3 regions of the Neobacillus sp. PVCKKU3 genome follow, and region 3 is predicted to be linked to each of the others. Evidence: riboswitches for the same ligand, from Rfam matches in the RefSeq annotation. Region 3 holds a riboswitch; each other region holds the start of a gene.

Region 1 (5,275 bases), on a different contig from region 3:
CCCAGTGAATACCGAACATGACGAGTAACTGCCAGCTTGCACCCATGATCGCGCCAGCTAAAATTGGGTTAAATGCGAATGCTGCGACCATTGCTTTTGCTACAGCATTACCTGCATTGACACCGATTGGACCAAATACCAACAATGTTAATGGAAGCATAATTACTAATAACAATAACGGAGTAACGAAGTTTTTAACGCTTTCGTGAATCTTTTTATTAAAGAAAATGTCCAGCTTGCTCATGACGAAGATGGATAGAATGATTGGAACAACCGTTGATGAGTAGCTCATCATCGTAACTGGAATCCCAAAGAAATGGATTCCGCCTTCAGGTGGAGTCGCTTTAAGCGCCACAATCGACGGATAGAGCAATGCACCTGCAATCGTAACGGCGACAAAGATATTTCCGCCAAATTTACGTGCGGTTGTAATGGCTAACAATACTGGCAAGAAGTAGAACATCGCATCTGCTGCCGCGTATAAAATCGTATAAGTTGTATCCGTATTGACTATCCAGCCAAAATTCACAGCAATTAACAATAATCCTTTAAGGATACCGGCCCCTGCCATTAGACCAAGAAGCGGTGCAAAAATACTGGATACAACATCTACAGCTTTACCTAAGAAATTTCCTTTTTCTCCACTATCTTTAGCGGAAGAGCTTTTTGAATCCTTTGTGATGTTTGAGATTTTTCCGATCTCCGCATACACTTCCGGTACATTGTTTCCTACTACCACTTGGAACTGCCCGCCGCTTTCTTTAACGGTGATGACACCGTCTGTTTTTTCTAACTTCACTTTATTTGCTTTTGATTTATCCTTTAATCCGAAACGCAGTCTTGTTGCACAGTGAACAAGTGAATTTACATTCTCTTCTCCGCCAACTAGCTGAAGAATTTCTTTAGCTAATCTTTCGTTTTTCGACATCTTTATCACCTCTAGTATTTGGGTAAAAAAAATACCTAAGCCATTAAGAAGCCGGAGACATAGCGTCCCTGAAACATTCTTTATGACTTAGGTTTTGCCTGCATGACCAGTAACAATCCTGTTCTAAATATTTACTTTTTGATTTACTTTAGGCGGTGCTTCCTGTCCGGACCAGGTGAGGAACGCCTTTTTGGGAAATAAAAAAACCTAAACTGCACACCGAAGCATAAAGCCTGGTTAGCAATTTAGGTTTTGCCTGCAAAATCAGTAACAATCCTAATAAATTAATATTAATTTGTAATCACATACTAGCATGCGCTTTCATTAGGTGTCAACGCTATCTTTCCAAAAAATTTTACTAGTTTCGATTCACCACGCGCTGAATATGAATGGCAAGGTAGCCCATTTCTTCCTTTGTGATCTCATGTTGATGGGCTTTATAAATATAATCTTTAATTTTTTGCGCACAGGCAAATGCTTCTTTATGTTTTTCTCTCACTAAGTTATAAAGAAAATCATCCTCGCTATCTAAATGTGAACCGCTGAAAAGGCGCTGTGCAAAAAACTTAAGATGGGTAAGGAACCTGAAATAATTTAAGGATTCCTCATCAAGTTCGATTTTAAAATGATACTTGACGATGTTTAAAATATCCTGAATGAGTTTGGTTATGTTGATTAGGTTTGGCATCTCATCGTTTAGTTCCGCATTTACTATATGCATCGCAATAAAGCCAGCTTCATCTTCCGGAAGCGAAATACCAAGTTTGGTTTGAATCATTTTTAACGCTTCCCGCCCTATAGCGAATTCGTCTTGATAAATCTTTTTAATCTCCCACAACAGAGCATTTGAAATATTAATGCCCTTCTGATGCCGTTCAATTGCAAAATGTATATGGTCGGTTAAGGAGACATAGATGCTGTCATTCAGATTTTTCCCTAGTTTTTCTTTTGCATAGTTGATGATTTCTTCAGAAACGGCCATATATTCTAGCGGAATATCGTACAATAGCGTTTTAAATCTTTCGGAAACATCTTTGTTTTCGAGTTTGAAGACTTTTTCGATTTTGCTCTCATCGACAATATCGCCAGGTCTCTTTTGAAACGCGAGCCCTCTGCCCATAATGACTAATTCTTTATTATGTTCATCCAAAACGCTTATAACATTATTGTTGATTACCTTTGCGATTTTCATATAAATCACCTATTTGTGGAATATTTGTGATAAAAAGGAAAATAAAAAAACCTAAAACTAATGATCTAAAGAACATTAGTCATAGGTTTTGCCTGATTAGCCAGTAACAATCCTAAAATTTGAAGTTATTTGGTTAGATTTTATCATTCTTTTAATCCAGGCGCAATTCTTATCGAGGGTCTTTGATGGATAATGTTCAGTTTATTATTAGTATTTCTTTAATCTACTTTTCTTTCAAATATGGCTTCGTAATAAGCCGCAGACCCATATGCAGCAATTCCCGGCGCAAAAATCTGGACCAACCTCCAGCCGTTCCTCGCGTTCTGATGAATAAGTTCCTGATAATCCCCTTTAGGTTTTCCGCTTAATTTGCTTAATTCAATTTTTTCAAATTTATATTCGTACATGTTTCCCCTCCGCATTTTGTTTTGTATATTCTTATTATCCCAAAAAATGTAATTGACTGCCATTTTTTTATGTATTAATATAATAGTTTGTTAATATATTACCTTAAGTGGTTCGAGAACCTCCCACTATAAAAAACTAAGGAGAAATGAATATGGAAAAAACAACAAATATGCTAGACGCCCAGTATAATTCGGGCGCTGCAAACAGCAAGGTGCGGGAAATTGTTGTAAACGGGATTATCGCGGCTTTGTACATCGCAGTTTCGGCGTTAATACAGCCATTTGGGTTTACCCAGGTACAATTCCGCGTTTCAGAGATGTTTAACCATCTCATCGTTTTCAATAAAAAGTATCTCTACGGGATCATTTTAGGGGTATTTCTAACGAATTTATTTTTCTCGCCAATGAAGGCCTATGACCTCATTTTCGGAGTTGGCCAATCTTTGATTGCTTTGGTCATTACGATTTTAAGTGCGCGGTTTATTAAAGGAATCTGGACTCGGATGATTGTGAATACGTTAGTGTTCACCTTTACGATGTTTCTCATTGCGATTGAACTGCATTTGGCGTTCAATCTGCCATTCCTATTTACATGGTTAACTACTGCAGTTGGGGAATTCGTTGTAATGGCTGTCGGCATGCCAGTCATGTATTTCATTAACAAACGCGTTCATTTTGATAAAATCTTTAAATAAAAGATTTCAAGAGCTGTTGCTTCAGGGGTACACCCCAGGCGGCAGCTCTTTTTTATGGTATTTATTTCAAAAAAACTCTAAAATGAAGGTAGTTAATTTTTCAGACTTTTGAAAGGGGTTTTTCGAATGTTGCAGCGTCCTAATAACAATGAGTTTCCAGATTATTATGTACCGTATGTTCAGTTAGTTCCAGAAGGAGATTTATTGCAGGTTCTTAAGGAAAGTCTTGAAAAAGTGGTTTCTCTTTTCGAAGGGATTTCAGAGGAAGATGCGCAATTCCGCTATGAACCTGGTAAATGGAGGATCAAGGAAGTACTTGGCCATATGGCAGATACCGAGAGGATCATGAGCTACCGCCTGCTTCGAGTAGGCCGCGGCGACAAGACTCCATTGGCAGGTTTTAATGAAAATGATTATGTGGCTGGAGCACAAATGGGCGAGCTGCCACTAAAATCTATTCTTGCTGACTTCATCGCAGTCAGAAAAGCAACAATCACTCTGGTCGAGAACATGCCAGAGTCAGCCTGGACAAATGTTGGCAACGCCAATGGCACGGAGGTCACCACCCGCGCCATCGCGTACATCATCGCCGGCCATGCAATCCACCACCTCAGCATCGTGACAGAACGATACTTAACTAATTTGAAATAACGGGTGGTGTCAGGCACCGCTCGTGGACAGTGTCCGCCTCAGGCGGACACTGTTTTTAAATCCGATAGTTTGAGATAAACTCAAGAAATTCTTTTTGTTTGGAGTGGCTGTATTTCATGATGGCGTAGGTGTTTGCTTCGGGTAGGTGGATGGTTTGGCAGTCTACCTCTAAAAGCCTACCTTCTAGCAGTTCTCTTCTGACCGTTGATGTCGGAAGGAAAGAGACACCCAGCCCTTCAACGATGAATCTTTTTGTAATGTGTACCTGTGATACTTTCATCATTCTTACTTTTGGATATTTGGTTTTTACTGCATGGCAAAGACCATCCCAGTAACCTGGGTGATTATGGGTTAACAAATAGTTCGATGTTAAAACCTCTTCTTCATCTAAAGGCGGTGCTGTTTCGGAATCTCTCCCATCGTGAGGCGCAACTAGCATAACCCTATCCCTATATAAAAGCTCACTAATCAATTCAGGATGAAGGCTGTTTAAACAGGACAACCCGATATCTACTTCTTCCCTTATTACCGCCTCTTCAATACCAACCGATTCAATAATTTTAACCGAAATCTCTACTTCCGGATGCTTGTTTGTATAGCTTTTTAAAACATATGGCAGGATTGTATCTGCGATTAGCGGTGATATGGCAATGGAAAATTTCGTTGTGTAGCCTTGACTAAATGAGTGAATGTCCTCGAGCCCACCCTGATAAATCTCTATCAGTTTTTTTGCATGAACCAAATATCTCCTCCCCGCTTCAGTTAGTTTTACTTTTTTTCCATCCCGATCAAATAATTGAATCCCAAGCTCTTGTTCCAATTGTTTTATATGAACCGTTACAGATGGCTGAGAAATATAAAGGATTTCCGCCGTTCTGCGGAAATTCCCACAATCAGCTGCCGTAATAAATGTGTTAAGCCATTGGAATTCCATATTCTCCTCCTTATTAAAGAAATTAATCAATTCGTTTAAAATTATTTAATTTCATTAATCAAATTTATTATATAAACTATTAACAAATAAAGGAAGGAGAGATTTGGTATGATTCAGAAGGGTTTAAAAGGAATTATCGCCGCCGAAACATTGATCAGTCATATTGATGGTGAAAAGGGAGAGCTTATTTATCGGGGATATGAAATCGGAAAGCTTACTAATCGTTATTCTTTTGAAGAAGTTGCCTATCTGCTCTGGCATGGCTACTTACCTGATGAAGTACAGTTAAGAGCTTTGAAAAGTGAGTTAAAGAGCAACCGTGAGCTACCGGAAAATATAAAAAAGTTAATCGATCTGCTTCCTTTTGGTATGGACCTAATGAGTGTGATGAGAACAGCTATTTCAGCTGAAGCCGGGAATTTCAATTATGCCTGGAAGCCGACTGTGTCACAGGCTATTCGTATAACC
Region 2 (5,275 bases), on a different contig from region 3:
AGAGTGACTTGGACAGGAAAATTTAGAACCCCATTAAGGGACGCGGAAATCGCCCCTAGGCCTGTCCAAAAGGGGATTCCGTTTTGGGTAGGAGTCGGAGGTTCGCCGGAAAGCGCGATCCGTGCCGGTAAATATGGCGCGGGCTTAACGATGGCGATCCTTGGCGGTGATCCGATGAGATTTAAGCAGATTGTGGAAGTATATCGCAAGACAGCAACAGAAGCTGGGTTTGCGCTTGATGATTTAAAGGTGGCCGTAACGGGACATGCGTTTATTTCAGAGACGAGCCAACTGGCGAAAGACAATTATTTCCCTTACTACGCAAATTATCGTGGGTTTTTCAATCAGGAACACGGGGTAAATGCCATGGCGCGGGAGGAATTTGAAAAACTTACTGGACCGGAAACCGCCCTGTTTGTCGGCAGTCCGCAGGAGATTACTGAAAAGATCCTTCGCCAATATGAGCTTTTTGGCCATCAACGTTTCATGGCGCAAATGGATATCGGCGGCATGCCATTTAAAAAGGTAGCAGAATCCATTGAACTTTTGGCGACCAAGGTGGCGCCGGTTGTTCGACGCGAAACAAACAAAGCAGTTAAACTGCCTGTTTCATTGTAAGCATCAGTAGTTGGAGTCCAAAAAAATGGGCTCCTTTTTTGCGTTTATAAACCAAAAACCGCCATTTTTTACTCCATGCTAAAGCGGCATAAATGGGAATTCTGGCCATGCTGCCAGCCATTGTGTTCATAAGTATCTACAGGTCACCAGTCCGTTGATAAAAATAAACCAGATGACCTACTGCCTGCCTAAAGCCAAAAAGAGAAGCCATGCATATTTTATTGATAGATATTACTATCACAGGATAGTGATTCAATCATTAGCATGATTTATTTTTGCAAAAGGAGGACAGGCTTTGGCACGAACACCATTAGCAGGTATTTTGCAGAAGTCTTTTGCTGCGGCCAGTGCCGCGGTGGAAAAGGAAAAAAGTACTGGACAAGCTAATTTAAAGGAAGGTATCACGGTACAAGATCTCGATGACATTCCAGATAAGGAAAAGAAGCAGTTAATTACAAGTAGTTTTCATAAAGCACCAAGGGTAGTCATTGTGGGAGCAGGATTGGCGGGACTCACGAGCGCCTTACGACTTAAACAGCAAGGGATTATCGCAACCATTTATGAAGCGGCCAATCGAGTTGGGGGGCGTTGTTGGACAAGAAGGGGGCATTTTAAAGACGGCCAAATCGTCGAACGCGGTGGGGAATTAATAGATACAGGTCATAAAGAGATTCAAGAATTGGGAAAAGAGCTTGGCTTGGAATTTGATAATGTAGTGATGGCAGAACCAAAAGGGACAATGCCATTTTATTTTTTTGATGGCTGCTCCTATACCTTTGAGGAAGTCACAAATGATTTTATGCATATTTTGCCTAAACTCAAAAAGGATTTAATAGAGGTTGGTGAGACCACACTTTACAATCATTATACTGAACGTGGGTATGAACTGGATCATATGTCAGTGTTGGATTATATTAATGAAATTGTACCGGGAGGAATTCAATCAAAATTCGGTAAATTATTGGAAGTTGCCTATACCGTTGAAAATGGAGCAGATGCAAGTCTGCAGAGTGCATTAAATCTCCTCTATATGTTGGGCTTTGCCCAAAAGGATCATTTTCACATATATGGAGACTCAGATGAGTGCTTTCATATTAGAGGTGGAAATGATCAGCTCCCCACCTTATTAGCTGACAATCTTACAGGACAAATCGAGTTAAATTCCCCTCTTATAAAAATTGAACAAACCAGCCAAAATGAAATAAGACTTACCTTTCGAAATCGTATAAAGGAATGGGAGGTTTTGGCCGATAAAGTTATTCTGGCTATTCCTTTTAAGATTTTAAGAACAATAGATTTTGAGAATGCCAGCTTTCGAGACTTAAAGAAAATAGCGATTGAAGAATTGGGAATGGGGGTAAATACAAAGCTCCATGCACAGTTTGCCCAGCGATTCTGGAATGACCTTGGGAATAATGGAGAAACCTTTACGGATACTGGCTACCAGCAGACCTTCGAATCCTCACGTACCCAACAAGGCACTTCAGGAATTTTGGTCAATTATACGGGAGGCGAAACAGCAGCCAAACTTTCTGCGTTAACAGTAACAGAAAAGAAGGAGATTGCTAAAAGTTTCTTGGACAAGTTAGACCCCGTGTTGCCAGGAAGTACAAGTAATTGGAATGGTTTAGCCACGGTTGATCACTGGCTTAGCAACCAATGGTCAAAAGGAGCCTATTCTTACTGGAAAGTAGGCCAATACACAAAATTTGCCGGAATAGTTGGAGAGCGGGAAGGCAATATCTTCTTCGCTGGTGAACACACCTCCATTAAGTATCCAGGCTATTTAAATGGAGCAGTGGAATCCGGGGAAAGGGCTGCGAAAGAAATAATCAATGATTTACTATAAAAAGTAATGTTATGTTCAAAGATTAGATTTCTATAAATTATTAGACAGATACAAACAAAATGCTTGTCCCCTCGCTAAAAATTTTCCATTTGACGAATAGTGCACTGTCCAATATAGTATAAATATAAAAATAGAATACCCGTATCGAACGGGAGAGGTTCATAGCTGTTACCCTCTATAAAAAACTATGGATTCATGTCAATAAAGCCATGTCCATAAGGATGTGGCTTTTCTGCTTTTATCCCCTTAGTTTGATTAGAATGGTGAAGGACCTCTCTTGTGAAAGTGCTGGGGCACATTTACAGGAGGTTTTTTTATGTCTGGACGTACAGATGAACAAGGTTTAAAGGATTTAACACTGCTCGGAAATCAGGGCACCAAATACTTATTTGAATATGCGCCGGAGGTCTTGGAGGCTGTCGACAACCTGCATCCAAATCGCGACTTTTTTGTAAAGTTTAACTGCCCTGAGTTTACAAGCCTTTGCCCGCTGACGGGACAGCCGGATTTTGCAACGATGTATATTTCTTATATCCCGGATCAGAAAATTGTCGAAAGTAAGTCGCTGAAATTATATCTATTCAGCTTCCGTAACCACGGCGATTTCCATGAAGACTGTGTCAACATCATCATGAATGATTTAATCAAGCTTCTGGATCCACGGTATATTGAGGTTTGGGGAAAATTTACGCCGCGCGGCGGAATTTCCATTGACCCATGGTGCAACTATGGTAAACCGGGAACCAAGTATGAAGAAATGGCCCAATTCCGGTTGATGAATCATGACCTTTATCCTGAAAAAGTGGATAACCGATAAGATACAGTTAACAACAAGATATACTCAGAAATCCCCTCCCTCCTTTGGTCCTAAGGCCATGGGAGGTTTTTTTATTAAAAAATCTTTACAATATTTTCACTTATGTTAAAAAATTAGAAGTTTTGCAAATTTACCGCTAAAATTTGACAAAATATTCCTCCGATTCGTGGTACTTTATAATCATCAACAGAATTGGGGAGAGAAATATGAGGAAATTATCGTCTGTGGTTTTAATTTTTGTATTAACTTTCTTTTTCTTTTCAAGCCAATCAGAGGCTGCCACTTCTCAGTTAATCATTATTAATAAGAAGACAAATACCCTAGCATATTACGATGGAGGCACATTAGTAAGGACTTTTAAGGTGGCGACAGGGAGGTCAAGGGACTTAACTCCCGAAGGAAAATTTAGGATTGTTAATAAAATTGTAAATCGTCCTTATTATACAGGCCATATTGCCGGAGGGGACCCCCGCAACCCACTTGGCGACCGCTGGATGGGCCTTGAGGCAAGAGGAACCTATGGAACCACCTATGGCATCCATGGGAATAACAATGAAAGCTCCATCGGCCGGTACGTCAGCTCAGGCTGTGTGCGCATGCATAACTCGGAAATTCGATGGCTCTTTGACCGAATTCAAAATTATACTGAAGTGGTTATTACCCATTCAGGTGATAGTTTTGATACTATCGCCATGGCTAATGGATATGGAGTAACCGTACCAGTTAATGGGGAGAATCAAGGTACGACGGCACCAAAAATTCAAAACGGCTGGGTGCAAGCAGGTGGCAATAAGTATTATTATGAAAATGGAGCGGTAAAAACAGGCTGGCAGACGATAAATGGCAAAAAGTATTTCTTTGATAAAAACGGAATAATGAAGACCGGCTGGCTGACGGATAGCGGCAAGAAATATTATTTGGATAGCAGCGGTGTGTTGAAAACAGGCTGGCAAGAGATTAAAGGGAAGAAATATTATTTTGCAAATGATGGTGTGATGAAGATCGGCTGGCTAGAAGATGGCGGTCAAAAATTCTATCTTGATAAAGACGGTGCAGCGAAAACGGGGTGGTTGGAAGACGGTGGCAATAAGTATTACTTTGACGCTGCCGGGGCAATGAAAACCGGCTGGATCGAGGATGGCGGAATGAAATATTTCCTTGACACTGCAGGCGCGATGAAAACGGGTTGGCTGGAGGACGGCGGTAATAGATATTATTTAGATAATACCGGAGCCATGAAGACCGGCTGGCTTGAAGCGGGCGACAAGAAATATTATTTTGCTGGCGATGGTGTGATGCAAACCGGGTGGGTAAAAGACGGAGAAAACTGGTACTATCTTGACCAAATTGAAGGCATGAAGACCGGCTGGATCAATTATAAAGGAAAATGGTATTACATTAACTCCAATGGCGTGATGGATAACACCGTCATCAGCAAGCTCGAGGACTTTGATCCTGTTGTTACGGAAAATACCGGCTGGACGGATATTGCTGGGAATAAATACTTTTTAAAGAAAAACCCTACTCTTGTCACTGGCTGGTTGAACTTCGAGAATAACTGGTACTATCTCTACATTAATGCCGATATGGCGAAAAACTTCCTTAAAGATAGTAATACGCTTGTACAAAATTAAGAATCGCAAGGAGAAGGCACTTCATGAAGTGTCTTCTTTTTACATGAAAGGTATGATAAGTCAAAGGAAAAGTTTAAAATGTTTGTAGGTGTATAGGAAAGGAAGGAAGTTCAATGTCAGTGCTAAAGAAGTTGCAGTTTAAGGACCAGGGACAGCCAGTGTTGATTGTCAATGCACCGCAGTCCTATGATGAGGTTATTCGAACGTTTGAAGGTGAGGTCCACCGCGAGGCGGTAATGGAAAGCTATGATTTTGTGCAGGTATTTGGGACAAGTAATGAAGAATTAGGAACACTAGCAAAAAGCGCTCAGAAGTTCGTAAAAGACGACGGGCTTTGCTGGTTATGTTATCCAAAAA
Region 3 (5,275 bases):
ATCGGGCCGTGGTCAAAAAATCGATATGTCCCTGATGGATACGGCGGTAAGCTCGCTTGCCAATGTCGCCAGCAATTATTTGATTTCAGGTAAGGTGCCACGGAGGCTTGGAAATGACCATCCGAATGTCGTGCCTTACTCCACATTTTCCGCCGCTGACGGTGAATTGATCATTGCCGTCGGAAATAACCGGCAGTTTGCATTGCTCTGTGAGGTAATTGGGCTATGCGAACTGGCGGTGGATGAGAAGTTCCATACCAATGAGGCAAGAGTGGAAAATCGTCAGGAGCTTACGAAAATCTTAAATAGCCAACTCCAGTTAAAGAAGGTCAGCGACTGGATGGAGCTATTTTCTGCTAACAATATTCCATGCGGTCCTATCAACACAATTGATCAAGTTTTTGACGACCCGCAGGTCTCGGCCCGGAATATGGTCGTTCAAGTAGACCATCCAGTGGCAGGGTTGGTGAAGCTCGTTGGCTCGCCTATAAAACTTTCTAGAACGGAGACAAGGGTTGAACGTCATCCGCCGATGGCCGGTGAGCATACCGACGAAATATTGAAGGAAGTGGGATTTACATTTGAGGAGATTAGCCGTTTGAAGGCGGATAACATTATTTAAAAAATTGGCCAAGTGCCGAAGTTGAATTTTTAAAAAGCAGGGGGAGAATGTGTGATGAATTTTGAATTCACGGAAGAGCAGGAAATGTTAAGAAAAATGGTAAGAAGCTTTGTTGATAAGGAAATCAATCCGAACATGCGGGAGTGGGACGAACGCGGTTATTTCGATCCGGTCATTTGGCAGCGTTTAAAAGAATTGGATTTGATGGGGGTTTGCATTCCGGAAGAGTACGGCGGCAGCGGCATGGATTATAACTCGCTGGCCATTGTTTGTGAAGAACTGGAAAGAGGTGACACCGCTTTCCGTACTGCCGTATCGGTTCACATCGGGTTAAATAGCATGACTTTGTTGCAGTGGGGAACAGAAGCACAAAAGCGGAAATATCTCGTCCCGCAGGCCAAAGGCGAAAAGATCGGAGCGTTTGGATTAACGGAGCCTGGCGCGGGGTCGGACGTGGCATCGCTTGGGACAACGGCTGTGGAGGACGGTGACTACTATATTTTAAACGGACAGAAAACATGGATTTCGTTGTGTGATGTGGCCGACCATTTTATCGTGTTTGCCTATACGGATAAAGACAAGAAGCACCACGGAATTTCCGCCTTTATCGTGGAGCGGACGATGCCTGGTTTTTCTTCTAAGGCGATAAAAGGGAAACTCGGAATCCGCTCAGGGAATACCGGGGAATTGTTCTTCGATCAGGTGCGCGTTCCGAAAGAAAACTTGCTTGGCCAGGAAGGGGAAGGCTTCAAAATTGCCATGTCCGCGCTGGATAATGGACGCTTTACAGTGGCCGCGGGGGCTGTGGGTTTGATCATGGCGAGCTTGGAAGAAAGCGTGAAGTATTGTCAATTGCGGAAAACGTTTGGCAAGGAAATCGGCAAGCACCAACTAGTTCAGCAAATGATTGCTAATATGGAAGCCGGCCTGCAGATGAGCCGCCTGCTTGTGTATCGTGCCGGTGAGCTGAAAAATAAAGGCGTGCGCAATACTCGTGAAACGTCGCTGGCGAAATGGCAGGCCTGTGATTTTGCCAATAAGGCGGCAGATGATGCAGTGCAAATCCACGGGGCGTACGGTTATTCAAGCGAATACCCTGTGGAGCGCTTTTTGCGGAACTCCAAGGCGCCGGTCATTTACGAAGGTACGCGAGAAATTCATACGGTTATGCAGGCGGAATATGTGCTGGGGTATCGTGAGGATAAGGCGCTGAGCAACATGCTTCCCGCGTGGCCGTTTGAGAGCGACAAAGTTACAGTTTAGGCTTTTTATTGGGGGAGCGGATTGGTTTTTGTCGATCCGCTCTTTCTCTTTTTATTGGACGGAATTCATAGTTTCATATTGCTTGTATAAATCCTTTAATGCCGCAATCAGGGCGTGATTGGCTTTTCCTAAATAGCCATTTTTTAAGTCTTCGAGTGGCTTATCAATCCCGTGACGTAAACTATACCCTTTCAATAGCCTTGAAATATAATCCCTTCCATGCTCCGTAGCCAGCGTACATGAGGCGTCAACAATCACGCCATAATGCTTATCAATCTCAGCCGTAATCGTCAGCGTTTCATAAATGCTTCTGGCAGCCATACCGGTTGGCAGCTTGGCGTGACCGGCTATAAAATAGGTATTCATACAAATCTCTCCTAGTTGGTTTAACTTAAGAATAATACAAAACACTTCAATTGATAAGCGTAATATTTATTTCAAAATTTGACTATGAAAATTGTCTATTTTTTGTAAAAAATCGGATTCTAACGTTAAACAGGCCCATATTAAACAGATTCAAATGACAAGATAATTTGCTAACTAAGTCTGCGAATTTTTGTCCTTACCATTTCATATGATATTCTTTTTATATAAAGAATTAGGAGGATGTAGCGATGGCTATCATTGATATAACAGTTATTCCGGTTGGGACAGGCACTACAAGCGTCAGCGAGTATGTGGCGGAAATACATAAAGTTCTTCAGCGATATGAAGACAGAGTAAAGTATCAACTAACCCCGATGAGCACACTGATTGAAGGGGATTTAAAATTACTCTTAGAAATTGTTCAAGAAATTCACGAGGTCCCATTCCAGAAAGGTTTGCAAAGAGTCTGCACCAATCTACGAATTGATGATCGCCGTGACAAGGAACATTCAATGGAGCGGAAGTTGCAGTCAGTACAAACAAAATTGTAAAGTCAGAGTGGTTGTTTTTTTGAAAAGGGTACAAAACCGAAAAAATCTCGATAGATAGATTGAAAAATGATAGAAATGGTTTATAATCGAATAGTCATATAAAAAATCCGCACCCTGCGGTAGAGGTTCTAGCTACCCTCTTTAAAAAACTAAGGAAAACAGGACTGCTTTCTTTAGTAGTCCTGTTTTTCTATTTAAAGGAGAATTTATGATGAAGAAAGATAAAGCAGTTGTAGTTTTTAGCGGCGGACAGGACAGCACCACCTGTTTATTTTGGGCATTAGAACGATTTGAAGAAGTAGTGGCGGTTACGTTTAACTATAATCAAAGGCACAAGCTTGAAATCGAGTGCGCCCAAAATATCGCGCATGAACTTGGAATAGAGCATCATATTTTAGATATGTCATTGTTAAACCAACTGGCACCAAACGCCTTGACCCGTAAAGACATTGAGGTGAAGGAAGGAGAAAATGGTGAATTGCCTTCCACTTTTGTACCGGGACGGAACCTTTTATTCATCTCTTTTGCGGGGGTGCTGGCAAGCCAGGTTGGGGCAAAGCACATTATCACCGGTGTTTGCGAAACGGATTTCAGCGGTTATCCGGATTGCCGCGATGTGTTTATCAAGTCTTTAAATGTCACATTGAATTTGTCAATGGACAAAGATTTTGTCATTCATACTCCGTTAATGTGGCTAAACAAGGCCGAAACCTGGCAGCTGGCCGATGAACTGAAGGCGCTGGATTTTGTCAGGGAAAAAACATTAACCTGCTATAACGGGATCATTGCCGATGGCTGCGGTGAATGCCCGGCTTGTAAACTAAGAAAACGCGGCCTTGATCAATATTTAAGCACACGAGAGGAGTTGTAACGCAATGTATGGCTTTCGGATTGTCGATAAACTCCAAAAAATAGATGAAGATATCAACCGCAGTCAATTGAAATACCATCACAAACGCGTCCTTGTTAGCAAGGAATTTACCTTTGATGCCGCCCATCATTTACATTGCTATGAAGGTAAATGCAAAAACCTTCATGGCCATACGTATAAAGTCATTTTTGGAATCAGCGGCTACGTTGATGACCGCGGTTTGATGATGGATTTTGGGGACATTAAAGACATTTGGAAAAATGAAATTGAAATTCATCTGGATCATCGCTATTTAAATGAAACCTTACCGCCAATGAATACCACGGCTGAAAACATGGTGGTCTGGATTTATGAAAAGATGGCTGAGGCACTTACGAAAGAAGAGCGGAAGAATCAGTATAGTGGCGCAAGAGTGGAATTTGTCCGGTTGTTTGAGACACCGAAAAGCTATGCGGAAGCTAGACGGGAGTGGATGGAAGTTGAGTAAAATACCCGTAATGGAAATTTTCGGACCTACCATCCAAGGGGAAGGGATGGTCATCGGCCAGAAAACGATGTTTGTAAGAACTGCTGGCTGTGATTATTCCTGCAGCTGGTGCGACTCCGCCTTTACCTGGGATGGCACCGGTAAAAATGATATTCGCATGATGGAAGCAGAGGAAATTTGGGAAGAGATGAAGCGAATCGGCGACATGAATTTCTCCTTTGTCACGATCTCAGGCGGGAATCCTGCGTTATTGAAAAATCTCGATGAATTCATTAAGATCCTAAAAGATAATCAAATAAAAATTGGTCTCGAAACCCAAGGGAGCAGGTGGCAGGAGTGGTTTTATGAGATTGATGAATTAACCATTTCCCCCAAGCCTCCAAGCTCGAAAATGGAGACGGATTTTGAAATTTTAGATGAAATCATTAGGAAACTTACACAAAATAATTTAGCGCAACAATTCAGCTTAAAGATTGTGGTATTTGATGATCTTGATTATGAATATGCCAGAGCAGTTCATTTCCGTTATTCGGATGTTCCCTTCTTTGTACAGGTTGGTAATGATCATCTGTCAACAATGGATAATCAGGAGCTGCTTCTGCATCTTATTAATAAATATGAAAGACTGATAGACAAGGTCATGCAGGACTCCGAAATGAATAATGTGAAGGTTCTTCCGCAATTGCATACTTTTTTGTGGGGAAATAAAAGAGGAGTTTAGGTGAAAAAACAGGCGATGTCCATGGCGGCATCGCTTTTTTTTTACATCACAATCAAACTGTTTATAAAACTATACAACTGTGTTTTTTTTATAACATTTGTTTAAGGAGAAACTTTTTATATAAGGCGTCAGCAAGTATATCCCCCATTTGACATAACTGGTATGATTCTTGCATTTCTTAAGGTAGGTATTAAAACCCATAGTTAAGGAGGATTCTGAACATGTAAGATTGGAAGGCAATCGGATAAAAAAATAAACCTTTTTTAATCGGAATGAGGATTTTTTAATGTAAGCAAAAATGGAAGCGATTTCAAGGGTTGAGGAGTAATTTGAGAAAACGGGGGGAAGCTTATGAGTGAAATCACCATCTTAAATCGAGTGGCCATCGGCGATA

Evidence for each region. Region 3 has a riboswitch for preQ1 ahead of queC (7-cyano-7-deazaguanine synthase QueC). Riboswitches for the same ligand answer to the same signal wherever they lie in the genome.
Region 1: another riboswitch for preQ1. It lies ahead of ACNQGS_RS19550 (QueT transporter family protein); the one in region 3 lies ahead of queC (7-cyano-7-deazaguanine synthase QueC).
Region 2: another riboswitch for preQ1. It lies ahead of queF (preQ(1) synthase); the one in region 3 lies ahead of queC (7-cyano-7-deazaguanine synthase QueC).

Annotation. Positions count from the first base shown of each region.
Region 1 covers NZ_JBLVQN010000031.1:28,171-33,445, forward strand. Annotated here, with positions in the region: gene ACNQGS_RS19535 (beta-glucoside-specific PTS transporter subunit IIABC) at 1-928, opposite strand, end outside; gene licT (BglG family transcription antiterminator LicT) at 1,287-2,120, opposite strand; gene ACNQGS_RS19545 (DUF4177 domain-containing protein) at 2,339-2,527, opposite strand; PreQ1 riboswitch class I at 2,629-2,673, shown strand; gene ACNQGS_RS19550 (QueT transporter family protein) at 2,698-3,222, shown strand; gene ACNQGS_RS19555 (DinB family protein) at 3,349-3,873, shown strand; gene ACNQGS_RS19560 (LysR family transcriptional regulator) at 3,929-4,807, opposite strand; gene ACNQGS_RS19565 (citrate synthase/methylcitrate synthase) at 4,916-5,275, shown strand, end outside.
Region 2 covers NZ_JBLVQN010000003.1:166,595-171,869, reverse strand. Annotated here, with positions in the region: gene ACNQGS_RS03730 (LLM class flavin-dependent oxidoreductase) at 1-618, shown strand, start outside; gene ACNQGS_RS03725 (flavin monoamine oxidase family protein) at 914-2,467, shown strand; PreQ1 riboswitch class I at 2,616-2,662, shown strand; gene queF (preQ(1) synthase) at 2,784-3,284, shown strand; gene ACNQGS_RS03715 (L,D-transpeptidase) at 3,491-4,918, shown strand; gene ACNQGS_RS03710 (DUF3052 domain-containing protein) at 5,032-5,275, shown strand, end outside.
Region 3 covers NZ_JBLVQN010000030.1:43,147-48,421, forward strand. Annotated here, with positions in the region: gene ACNQGS_RS19220 (CaiB/BaiF CoA transferase family protein) at 1-622, shown strand, start outside; gene ACNQGS_RS19225 (acyl-CoA dehydrogenase family protein) at 677-1,885, shown strand; gene ACNQGS_RS19230 (DUF3870 domain-containing protein) at 1,937-2,251, opposite strand; gene ACNQGS_RS19235 (MTH1187 family thiamine-binding protein) at 2,500-2,802, shown strand; PreQ1 riboswitch class I at 2,919-2,961, shown strand; gene queC (7-cyano-7-deazaguanine synthase QueC) at 3,014-3,673, shown strand; gene queD (6-carboxytetrahydropterin synthase QueD) at 3,678-4,160, shown strand; gene queE (7-carboxy-7-deazaguanine synthase QueE) at 4,153-4,881, shown strand; gene ACNQGS_RS19255 (AMP-binding protein) at 5,233-5,275, shown strand, end outside.